DNA from 3 places in the Kitasatospora sp. NPDC054768 genome. Region 3 is predicted to be linked to each of the others. Evidence: riboswitches for the same ligand, from Rfam matches in the RefSeq annotation. Region 3 holds a riboswitch; each other region holds the start of a gene.
The links. Region 3 has a riboswitch for S-adenosylmethionine ahead of ACWGKU_RS28605 (IclR family transcriptional regulator). Riboswitches for the same ligand answer to the same signal wherever they lie in the genome.

Region 1: another riboswitch for S-adenosylmethionine. It lies ahead of ACWGKU_RS14745 (aminotransferase class V-fold PLP-dependent enzyme); the one in region 3 lies ahead of ACWGKU_RS28605 (IclR family transcriptional regulator).
Region 2: another riboswitch for S-adenosylmethionine. It lies ahead of thrC (threonine synthase); the one in region 3 lies ahead of ACWGKU_RS28605 (IclR family transcriptional regulator).

What each region holds. Positions count from the first base shown of each region.
Region 1 is NZ_JBSHBN010000039.1:42,404-45,668, reverse strand. It holds gene trpD (anthranilate phosphoribosyltransferase) at 71-1,147, shown strand; SAM riboswitch class IV at 1,256-1,374, shown strand; gene ACWGKU_RS14745 (aminotransferase class V-fold PLP-dependent enzyme) at 1,426-2,811, shown strand; gene ACWGKU_RS14740 (Lrp/AsnC family transcriptional regulator) at 2,815-3,096, opposite strand; gene ACWGKU_RS14735 (rhomboid family intramembrane serine protease) at 3,093-3,265, opposite strand, start outside.
Region 2 is NZ_JBSHBN010000250.1:5,512-8,776, forward strand. It holds gene ACWGKU_RS39070 (alpha,alpha-trehalose-phosphate synthase (UDP-forming)) at 1-412, opposite strand, end outside; gene ACWGKU_RS39075 (glucosyl-3-phosphoglycerate synthase) at 451-1,488, opposite strand; SAM riboswitch class I at 1,600-1,736, shown strand; gene thrC (threonine synthase) at 1,753-3,033, shown strand; gene ACWGKU_RS39085 (ubiquitin-like small modifier protein 1) at 3,069-3,265, shown strand, end outside.
Region 3 is NZ_JBSHBN010000117.1:9,428-12,692, reverse strand. It holds gene ACWGKU_RS28610 (threonine/serine exporter family protein) at 1-539, shown strand, start outside; gene ACWGKU_RS28605 (IclR family transcriptional regulator) at 581-1,294, opposite strand; SAM riboswitch class I at 1,495-1,637, opposite strand; gene ACWGKU_RS28600 (hypothetical protein) at 1,736-2,809, opposite strand; gene ACWGKU_RS28595 (AfsR/SARP family transcriptional regulator) at 3,071-3,265, shown strand, end outside.

The DNA of each region.
Region 1 (3,265 bases), on a different contig from region 3:
TCGATAGGCTGGCTCCATCCGCACGGACGTCCCCCCGGAGCGGGGAACCGACAAACAGCTGGAGTCAGCCATGGTGAACGTGAACCCTGCGAACGGCGGTAGCGACCCCGCGCAGGTGATCCGCACCTGGCCGGACCTCCTGGCCGCGCTGTTGCAGGGGGAGGACCTCGACCGCGCGTCCACCGCGTGGGCGATGGACCGGATCATGAGCGGCGAGGCGTCCCCCGTGCAGGTGGCCGGGTTCATGATCGCGCTGCGGGCCAAGGGCGAGTCGGTCGAGGAGATCGCCGGCCTGGTCGACGCGATGTACGAGCACGCCGAGCCGCTGGAGATCCCCGGACCGGCGGTGGACATCGTCGGCACCGGCGGGGACCGGGCGAAGACCGTCAACATCTCCACCATGTCGGCGATCGTCGCGGCGGCCGCCGGCGCCAAGGTGGTCAAGCACGGCAACCGGTCGGCCTCCTCCAGCAGCGGCTCCTCGGACGTGCTGGAGAAGCTCGGGGTGGCGCTGGACCTCTCCTCGCAGCGGGTCGCCGAGGTGGCCGAGGAGGTCGGTCTCACCTTCTGCTTCGCGGCCAAGTTCCACCCCTCGATGCGGCACGCCGCCACCGCGCGGCGCGACCTCGGGGTGCCGACCTCCTTCAACATCCTCGGCCCGCTCACCAACCCGGCCAGGGTCACCGCGCACGCCATCGGCTGCTTCGACACCCGGCTGGCCGGGCTGATCGCCGGGGTGCTGGCCGAACGGGGCGCGACGGCGCTGGTCTTCCGCGGTGACGACGGGCTGGACGAGCTGACCATCACCACCACCTCGCAGGTCTGGCTGGTGCGCGACGGGGTGGTCACCGAGACCACCTTCGACCCGCGGGACGTCGGTATCGAGCTGGTCGGCATCGAGGCGCTGCGCGGGGCGGACGCCTCGTACAACGCCGAGGTCGCGCGGCGGCTGCTGGCGGGGGAGCACGGGCCGGTGCGGGACGCCGTCCTGCTGAACACGGCGGCGGCACTGGTCGCGCTGGACCTCGGCGAGGCGCCGCTCGCCGAGCAGCTTGCGGCCGGCATGGAGCGGGCCGCGGAGGCGATCGACTCCGGTGCCGCGCAGGACCTGCTGCGGCGCTGGTCGGAGGCCACCAGCCGGATCTGAGGCGGTAGTTGGGGAGCCCGTGCCGGAACGCCGGCACGGGCTCCCGCGCTGTCCGGATGCTGGATGCCCGTTTGACCACCCGATGGACGCGGCCTAGAGTCTTGGCCAGGTCATGAGTGACAGTGCGAAGCCCCAGCTGGCTGTCCGGCAACCCTCCGTCCGTGGCGGGGTGCCCTGGGTGAGGACCGGGTCGTCACGGCAAGCCGTCCGTGCGACAAGCGCGGACGCCCGACGACTAGCACTCCCGGGGTCCCTCACCCCTGAAGGAGTGCATCCTCATGTCCCCTCTCGCCACCACCGAGACCTGCGCCCCGCTCGCCGTCCTCGGCGCCGACGTCCAGGTCCCGCTCGCCAACGGTGAGAAGGTCGGCTACGCGGCGCTGGACTACGCGGCCAGCTCCCCGGCGCTTCAGCGGGTGTGGGACGACGTCGCCGCCTACGCGCCGTACTACGGCAGCGTCCACCGCGGGGCCGGGTACCTCTCCCAGCTGTCCACCGACCTGTTCGAGCAGAGCCGGCGCACCGTCGGCGAGTTCCTCGACCTGCGCGAGGGCGACCAGGTGGTCTTCACCCGGGCCACCACCGACTCGCTCAACCTGCTGGCCGCGGCCGTTCCGGCCGGCACCCGGGTGTTCGCCTTCGAGACCGAGCACCACGCCTCGCTGCTGCCCTGGGCGCACGCCGGACTGGGCGTCACCTACCTGCGGGCGCCTCGCTCCCGGGCCGAGGCGGTGGCCGCGCTGGACGCCGCCCTCGCCGGGGCGCCCGAGGGCCCCAAGCTGCTCTGCGTCACCGGCGCCTCCAACGTGACCGGCGAGCTGTGGCCGGTCGCCGAGCTGACCCGGACCGCGCACCGGCACGGCGCCCGGGTGGTGCTGGACGCCGCCCAGCTGGCGCCGCACCAGCGGGTCTCGGTCCGTGAGCTGGACGTCGACTGGATCGCCTTCTCCGGCCACAAGATCTACGCGCCGTTCGGCGCCGGGGTGCTGGCCGGCCGGGCGGACTGGCTGGACGCGGCCGAGCCGTACCTGGCCGGCGGCGGGGCGACCCGGACGGTGGCCCGGGAGAGCGACGGCTCGGTGGCCGTGCAGTGGCACACCGGCCCGGCCCGGCACGAGGCCGGCTCGCCGAACGTCATCGGCGCCTACGCGATCGCCTCGGCCTGCCGGGCCCTGACCGAGGCCGGCTTCGACGCGCTGGAGGCCCGCGAGCAGCAGCTGATCGCCCGGCTGACGGCCGGGCTGGCGCAGATCCCGCAGGTCAAGGTGCTGAACCTGTTCGGCTCCGACTCCGCCCGGGTCGGCGTGCTGTCCTTCGTCGTCCGGGGCTGGAACAGCTCGCACTTCTCGGCCGCGCTGTCCGCCGAGTACGGCATCGGGGTGCGCGACGGCCTGTTCTGTGCCCACCCGCTGGTGCGCACGCTGCTCGGGGACGAGGACGTCGCCCCGTCCGAGTGCGGCGCGCCGGAGCCCTCGCTGCCGGGCGAGCGCAGCCTGAACGCGATCCGGGTGAGCTTCGGCGCCGGGACGCCGGACGAGCACGTCGACCGCTTCCTGACCGCCGTCCGGGAGCTGGTCACGGACGGGGCGGCCTGGAACTACCGTAACGAGGGCGGTCGCTGCGTCGCGACCGTGCAGATCGACCGGGGCCGGCGCGAGGGCTGAGCGCTACTCGTCCAGGCCCAGGGCGAAGGCGGCTTCCAGGTCGTGCTGGGAGTAGGTGCGGAAGGCGATCTGGGTCTCGGTGTGGGCCACGCCCGGGACCTTGTTGAGCCGGCCCGGGATGACCTCGGCCAGGTCGTCGTGCCGGCGCACCCGCACCATCGCCACCAGGTTGTAGCCCCCGGTCACCGAGTAGACCTCGCTGACGCCGTCGATGGCGGCGATGGATTCGGCGATCTCCGGGATGCGGTCGACACTGGTCTTGATCAGGACGATGGCGGTGATCACAGTTCGGGCTCCTTTGTGGGGTGCCGCCAGCGTATCGGGCGTCGGCCGGGTCGTCGCGGGGGGTGGCGAACCACGGTGCAGGCGTAGAGGAACCCGGCCGAGAAGCCGATCACGTGGACCAGGTACGCCACCCCGGGCCCGGCCGAGTGCACCGACCACCACTGCAGGG
Region 2 (3,265 bases), on a different contig from region 3:
ACTCGGTGCGGAAGCCGGCGTCGAAGGCGGGTGCCGTGGGGGTCGCGTAGAGCAGGTGGTGGACGAACCACAGGGTGGAGTTGGCGACGCCGTTGTAGGCGCGGGCGAAGGTCTGCGGGTCGATGTCCAGCATCCGTACGGCCTGGCCGCCGACCTCGTGGCCGGCCAGGTCGAGGCGGCCGTACGGCGCCTCGGCGGCGGCTCTGCGGTCGGCGTCGTTGAGGGCGGCGCAGACCCAGACGGCGTTCGGGTCCGCGATGGCGGAGAGGCCGGAGACCAGTCCGCCGCCGCCGCGGCGCAGGGTCAGCGTGCCGTCGTCGGCGGTGCTGAAGGACACCGGTCCCCGGTTGGAGGCAACCAGGACGGGGGCGGTGCCGGTCGCGCTCGAACGGTTGGTCGTGAGATCGCCCATGGTTGGGATGTTGCCGGGGGTTCGGGGCGGCAAACCCCTCAATGACGGGTCGCGTATTCGGGGACGGTGTGCATCGGGGGGCGTTCCAGGGCGGTCACCGGGTGGGTGTGGGCGGTGAAGGCGCGGGTTTCCGGGTCGCGGGTGAACTGGGTGAGTTGGGGGTGGACGAGGTCGGCGGAGGCCTTGAGGCGGTGGGTGCGGTCGAGGCGTTCCAGGGCGGTCCGGTAGATGGTGGCGGCCATCCGGCCGAGGGCCTGGCCGTCCTGGTGGCGGTGGTGCCGGACGCCGACGTCCACCTGGGCCAGGGCGTCCAGACCGGCCAGTTCCAGGGCGTCGACCAGCAGGCCGAGTTCGACGCCGTAGCCGGTGGGGAAGGGCAGCCGTTCGAGCAGTGAGCGGCGGGCCGCGTACTCGCCGCCGAGGGGCTGGACGAAACCGGCGAGTTCCGGCCAGTGGAGGTTGAGCAGGGGCCGGGCGACGAGTTCGGTGACCCGGCCGCCGCCGGCGGGCAGGACGGCGCCCTCGGATTCCAGCGGGCGGTCGTACATGGCCTTGACCAGTTGGATGGACTCGTCGGTCAGCAGCGGGCCGAGGATGCCGGAGACGAGGGCCGGGTCGAATTCGCGCAGGTCGGCGTCGACGAAGCAGACGATGTCGCCGCGGGTGACCAGCAGCGAGCGCCAGAGCACCTCGCCCTTGCCGGGGACGGCGGGCAGCCGGGGCAGGACGGCGTCGCGGTGCTCGACCCGGGCGCCGGCCTCGGCGGCGACGGCGGCCGTGGCGTCGGTGGAGCCCGAGTCGACGACGACGAGTTCGTCGACGAGCGGGAGGCGTTCCATCAGCTCGCGGCGGATGGTGCGGACGATGTCGCCGACGGTGGCCTCCTCGTCCAGGGCGGGGAGGACCACGCTGACGGTGCGGCCGGTGCGTTCCTTGGCGGCGAGGAGGGTGTGGACCGGCCGGTCGGCCGCGCTCCAGGAGCGGCGGCGCAGCCAGGACGCCGCCTGCGGGAGGAGCTCGGGAATCGGTTCGGCGGGCACGGAGGTCTCCTCGGCGGGGTCGGTGGGACGGGTCATCTCGCGTGGCGGACGGACCCGTTCAGGATTGACGCCTTCGGATACAGTCTTCGTACAGCGGTCGGACCTTTGCACGCCGGGGTCGCCGTTGAGCATCACCACAATTTCACAAGCTCATCCAGAGGGACTGAGGGAACGGCCCGTTGACGTCCCGGCAACCTTCCCGCGCGGCTGTCTGTCGACAGGCCCCGGCGGGACAGGTGCCAATTCCGGCCTGTGGCGCGACCGTGCCACGGGGAAGATGAGGAGAGAGGCCTCGCCATCATGGCTATCGACACCGCCGCACCTGTTTCCGTCGACCTCGGCCCCGCCGCCGCGCTGTCCTGTCGCGAGTGCGGCACCCGCTTCCCGCTCGGCCCCAGCTTCGCCTGCCTGGAGTGCTTCGGCCCGCTGGAGATCGCCTACGAGTTCGGCAGCGAGGGCGCCGAGGAGCTGCGCAAGCGGATCGAGGCCGGTCCGGCGTCCATCTGGCGGTACGCGCCGCTGCTGCCGGTTCCGGCCGACGTGGCGTCGAAGCCCAATCTGAACCCGGGGTGGACCCCGCTGGTGAAGGCGGACAACCTGGGCCGGGAGCTCGGTTTCACCGCCCAGCTGCACGTCAAGGACGACTCCGGGAACCCGACGCACTCGTTCAAGGACCGGGTGGTCGCCTGCGCGATCGAGGCGGCCCGGGCGTTCGGGTACACCACGCTGTCCTGCTCCTCCACCGGCAACCTGGCCGGCGCGGTGGGGGCGGCGGCGGCCCGGGCCGGGTTCCGGTCCTGCGTGTTCATCCCGCACGACCTGGAGCAGGGCAAGGTCGTCATGGCCGGGGTGTACGGCGGCGAGCTGGTCGGCATCGAGGGCAACTACGACGACGTGAACCGCTTCTGCTCGGAGCTGATCGGCGATTCGGCCGGCGAGGGCTGGGGCTTCGTCAACGTGAACCTGCGGCCGTACTACGGCGAGGGTTCCAAGACGCTGGCGTACGAGATCTGCGAGCAGCTCGGCTGGCGGCTGCCGGAGCAGATCGTGATCCCGATCGCCTCGGGCTCGCAGCTGACGAAGATCGACAAGGGCCTCCAGGAGCTGATCAGGCTCGGCCTGGTCGAGGACCGGCCGTACCGGATCTTCGGCGCCCAGGCCGAGGGCTGCTCGCCGGTGTCGGCCGCGTTCAAGGCCGGCCGGGACGTGATCAAGCCGGTCAAGCCGGACACCATCGCCAAGTCGCTGGCGATCGGCAACCCGGCCGACGGCCCGTACGTGCTGGACATCGCCCGCCGCACCGGTGGCGCGGTGGAGGACGTCACGGACGCCGAGGTCGTGGCGGCGATCCGGCTGCTGGCGCGGACCGAGGGCATCTTCGCCGAGACCGCCGGCGGGGTGACCGTCGGCGTGCTGAAGAAGCTGGTCGAGACCGGGCAGCTGGATCCGGCCAAGGAAACCGTCGCGATCAACACCGGCGACGGCCTGAAGACCCTGGACGCCGTCTCCGACGCCGGGATGACCGCCGTCATCCGCCCGACGCTGGACTCGTTCCGCGCCGCCGGCCTCGCGTCCGTCTGAACCACCCGATCGGCCCCGCCCCCGCAAGGAGAGTCATGAGCGCCAACGTCCGCATTCCCACCATCCTCCGCACCTACACCGACGGTGCCGCCGTGGTGACCGCCGAGGGTGCCACCCTGGCCGAGGTCGTCGCCGACCTGGAGAAGAACCACCCGGGCATCTCGGCCCGCATCCTGGACGACACCGGCAAGCTGCGCCGCTTCGTGAACGTCTACGTGAACGACGACGACGT
Region 3 (3,265 bases):
GTGCGGTGCAGCTGGCGCTGTTCCTCGCCGGGGTGGCCGCGGCCGCGACGGCGGCCGGCGTGCCGGCCGCCGCGCTGGCCGACGTGCAGGTCGCCAGGCCGAGCTGGTGGGTGATCGCGCTGGGGCTGGCGCTCGCGGTGGCGGGCGTGGTGGTCAGCGTGAACACCCCGCCCTCGGCCGTCCCGTGGATCGTCGTGGTGATCGCGGTCAGCGTCACGGTCCAGGTGGTGGTGGGGTCGGCGCACGGCGCGGCGGTCGGCGGCCTGGCCGGCGCGGTCACCGCCGCGGCCGCGGCCACCCTGGTGCACTGGCTGCCGGGCGGTCCGCTCTGGCAGGTGCTCTACCTCCCGGCGTTCTGGATCGTGGTACCGGGCTCCTTCGGCCTGCTGCACACGGCGCAGATCGAGGTCGGGAACGGCGCGCAGTCGGTGCTGACGGCCGTGTCGGCGGTCTTCGGGGTGTCGATCGGCACCCTGATCGGCTCGGTGATCAGCCGGATCCCGCGTCCCTCCCGCGCCGTCCTGCTGCCCCGGGCCTGAGCCCGGGGCAGGCGGGGCCCCGACGCGGGCGGGGCCCCCGCTCAGGGGTGGCGCAGGGCCTCGGTGAGCCGGTGGGCGGCCTCGACGACGGCCTGGGAGAGCTGGGCGCCGGGGTGCCGGGTGAGGCGTTCGATCGGGCCGGACACCGTGACGGCGGCGACCACCCGGTTGGACTGGCCGCGGACCGGCGCGGAGACGGAGGCGACCCCGAGTTCGCGCTCGCCGACCGACTGGGCCCAGCCCCGGCGCCGTACGCCGCTCAGCGCGGTGGCGGTGAAACGGGCGCCCTGCAGTCCGCGGTGGAGCCGTTCGGGCTCCTCCCAGGCCAGCAGGATCTGGGCGGCGGCGCCGACCTTCATGGGGAGGGTGACGCCCACCGGAACGGTGTCGCGCAGGCCGGTGAGGCGCTCGGCGGCGGCCACGCAGATCCGCACCTCGCCCTGCCGGCGGTAGAGCTGGGCGCTCTCGCCGGTGATGTCGCGCAGTTGGGTGAGGACCGAGCCGGCCGCGGCCAGCAGCCGGTCCTCGCCGGCCGCCGTCGCGAGCTCGCCGACCCGCGGGCCGAGCATGAACCGGCCCTGGGTGTCCCTGCTGACCAGGCGGTGGTGTTCGAGTGCGACGGCCAGCCGGTGGGCGGTGGGCCGCGCCATGCCGGTGGCGGCGACCAGGCCGCCCAGCGTGGCGGGGCCGGCCTCCAGGGTGCCGAGGATCGAGGTGACCTTGTCGAGCACGCCGACGCCACTCGTGTTCTCCATGTGGGGGTACTCCAGTCTCGGGGCCCGGAGCAGCGGACGGTCGCTGCTCACGGCGGCTCCTGGCGGGGAGCCGGGGGGTGTGGTCAGCGAGGACGGGCCGGGGGAAACGGCCGATTGCCTGCGCCGGGCACGAGACGGGTACGCGAAAGCGCCGGGGCGGGAAGCGCCCGGGCGAAGGACAGCACAGAGAGCACCGTGTCTCCTCATCTTTCCCGCGCCACAGTGGCGACAGGCCGGAGTTGGCACTGCCCCCGGACGGCACGGCGCGTACTTCGGACGCCGGGTCGAACGGGGAGTTGCCGGGGCTTCGTAGGGCCGGTCCCTCCACCCCTCTGGATGATTCGCCAGGAACGATACAAGACTTCCCGGGCCGCTCGGCAAGCCCCCCCACCTCCGACCCCCACCCCCGACCCCCACCCCGGCCGCCGCCCGCGGGCCCGCTCAGCGGTGGCGCGGCTCCGACAGGCCGGTGCACGGGGCCCGGTCCGGGCCGCCGGGGGCGGTGGCGTCCCAGGCGCTCAGGGCGGCGAGGGCGGCGGAGCGTTCGGAGGCCGTCGGCCGGGTGCCCTCGGGGCCGAGCAGGTAGTCGGCGACCGGGGTGAGCAGCAGGGTCGCGTCGCCGGCCGGGAGCAGCAGGGCCTCGTCCCACCGGTGCCGGATGACGGTGCGGCGCAGCAGGGTGCCGTGGCGCGGCCGGAGCGGGCGGTGGCGGCCGCGGCGGCGGCGCCGTTCGGGGGCGACCTCGGTCTCCAGGACGGTGCGCACGTCCCGCAGGGAGCCGAGCGGCACGTGTTCGGCGGCGAGGTCGAGGAGGGCCGCGGCCTCCGGGGCGAGCCGGTAGGCGGCGACCACCGCGGCGGTCTCGACGGCGTCGAAGGGCTGCCCGGCGAGCTGGGCGACGTCGATCACGTCGCCCGCGAGGAAGGCGCGCCCGAGCCCCTCCTCGGCGAGGGCGATCAGGCATTCCACGTGGTCGTCGGCGGCCAGGTAGGGGCGGACCGGGACGGTGGCGAGGTCCCCGGTGAGCGCGGCGGTGGCGACCCGTACCTGGTACCACGGGTCCAGCAGCGGGTCCTCGCCCGGCCAGCGCAGGGTGACGGCGGTGTGCCGGGGCCGCTCGCCGAACAGGGTGACCTCCACGGACTCCACCGGGTGATCGGTGACCAGCCGGTTGACGGCCTGCCAGAGCGTGGCCTCGGTGGGGCTGACGAGGCCGAGCTCGGCCAGCGGCCGGGGCAGGTCGGGCGGGTAGTAGCCGGCCAGTGGCAGGTCGCGGATCGGGCGGACCCCGGTGGCGTCGGCGAGGTCGCGCGCGACGCCCGCGTAGCACTCGGCCCGGTCGCGGGCGCGCTGCAGCTCGGCGCGGGCGTGCCGGCCCATCCGGACGCCGTCCCGGGCGAGCGCGGCGAGCACCAGGTACGGGAGGTGGCGCTCGCCCCGGGCGCGGTGGAGCAGGTCGACCGGTCCGGCGGCCGGGTCGACGTCGAGCAGCCGGTGGAGCAGGTCGGTGTTCATGGGGGTCCGCCTCCGAGAGCCGTGGTGGTCGGCCGGACGGCGGCCGGGCGACCGGGGACGTGGCGGGTCCGGCGGTCGGGGCCGGGCCGACTGCGGGCGCCACACCGTCGATTGTGGTCACGGCCGATCAACGCCGGATCACCACCGGGTCGATGATCCCTCGACATCCCGCGGGGTGCCGTGGGTTGATAGGGGCTCATCGAATCGGGGGGCGGCACGTGCGCGGACGGGGGCGAGCACATGAGGCGGGCAGGTGCAGGGATGGATGATTTCCGGTTCTCGGTGCTGGGACTGATGAGAGCGCAGCGCGGTGCGACCGCGCTGAAGGTGGGCAGCCCCCAGCAGCAGGCGATGCTGGCGGTGCTGCTGCTGCGGCCCGGCCACGGCGCGAGCGCCACCGACCTGATCGACGCCCTGTGGGGCGAGGAGCCGCCGGGCACCGCGATGACGACGGTG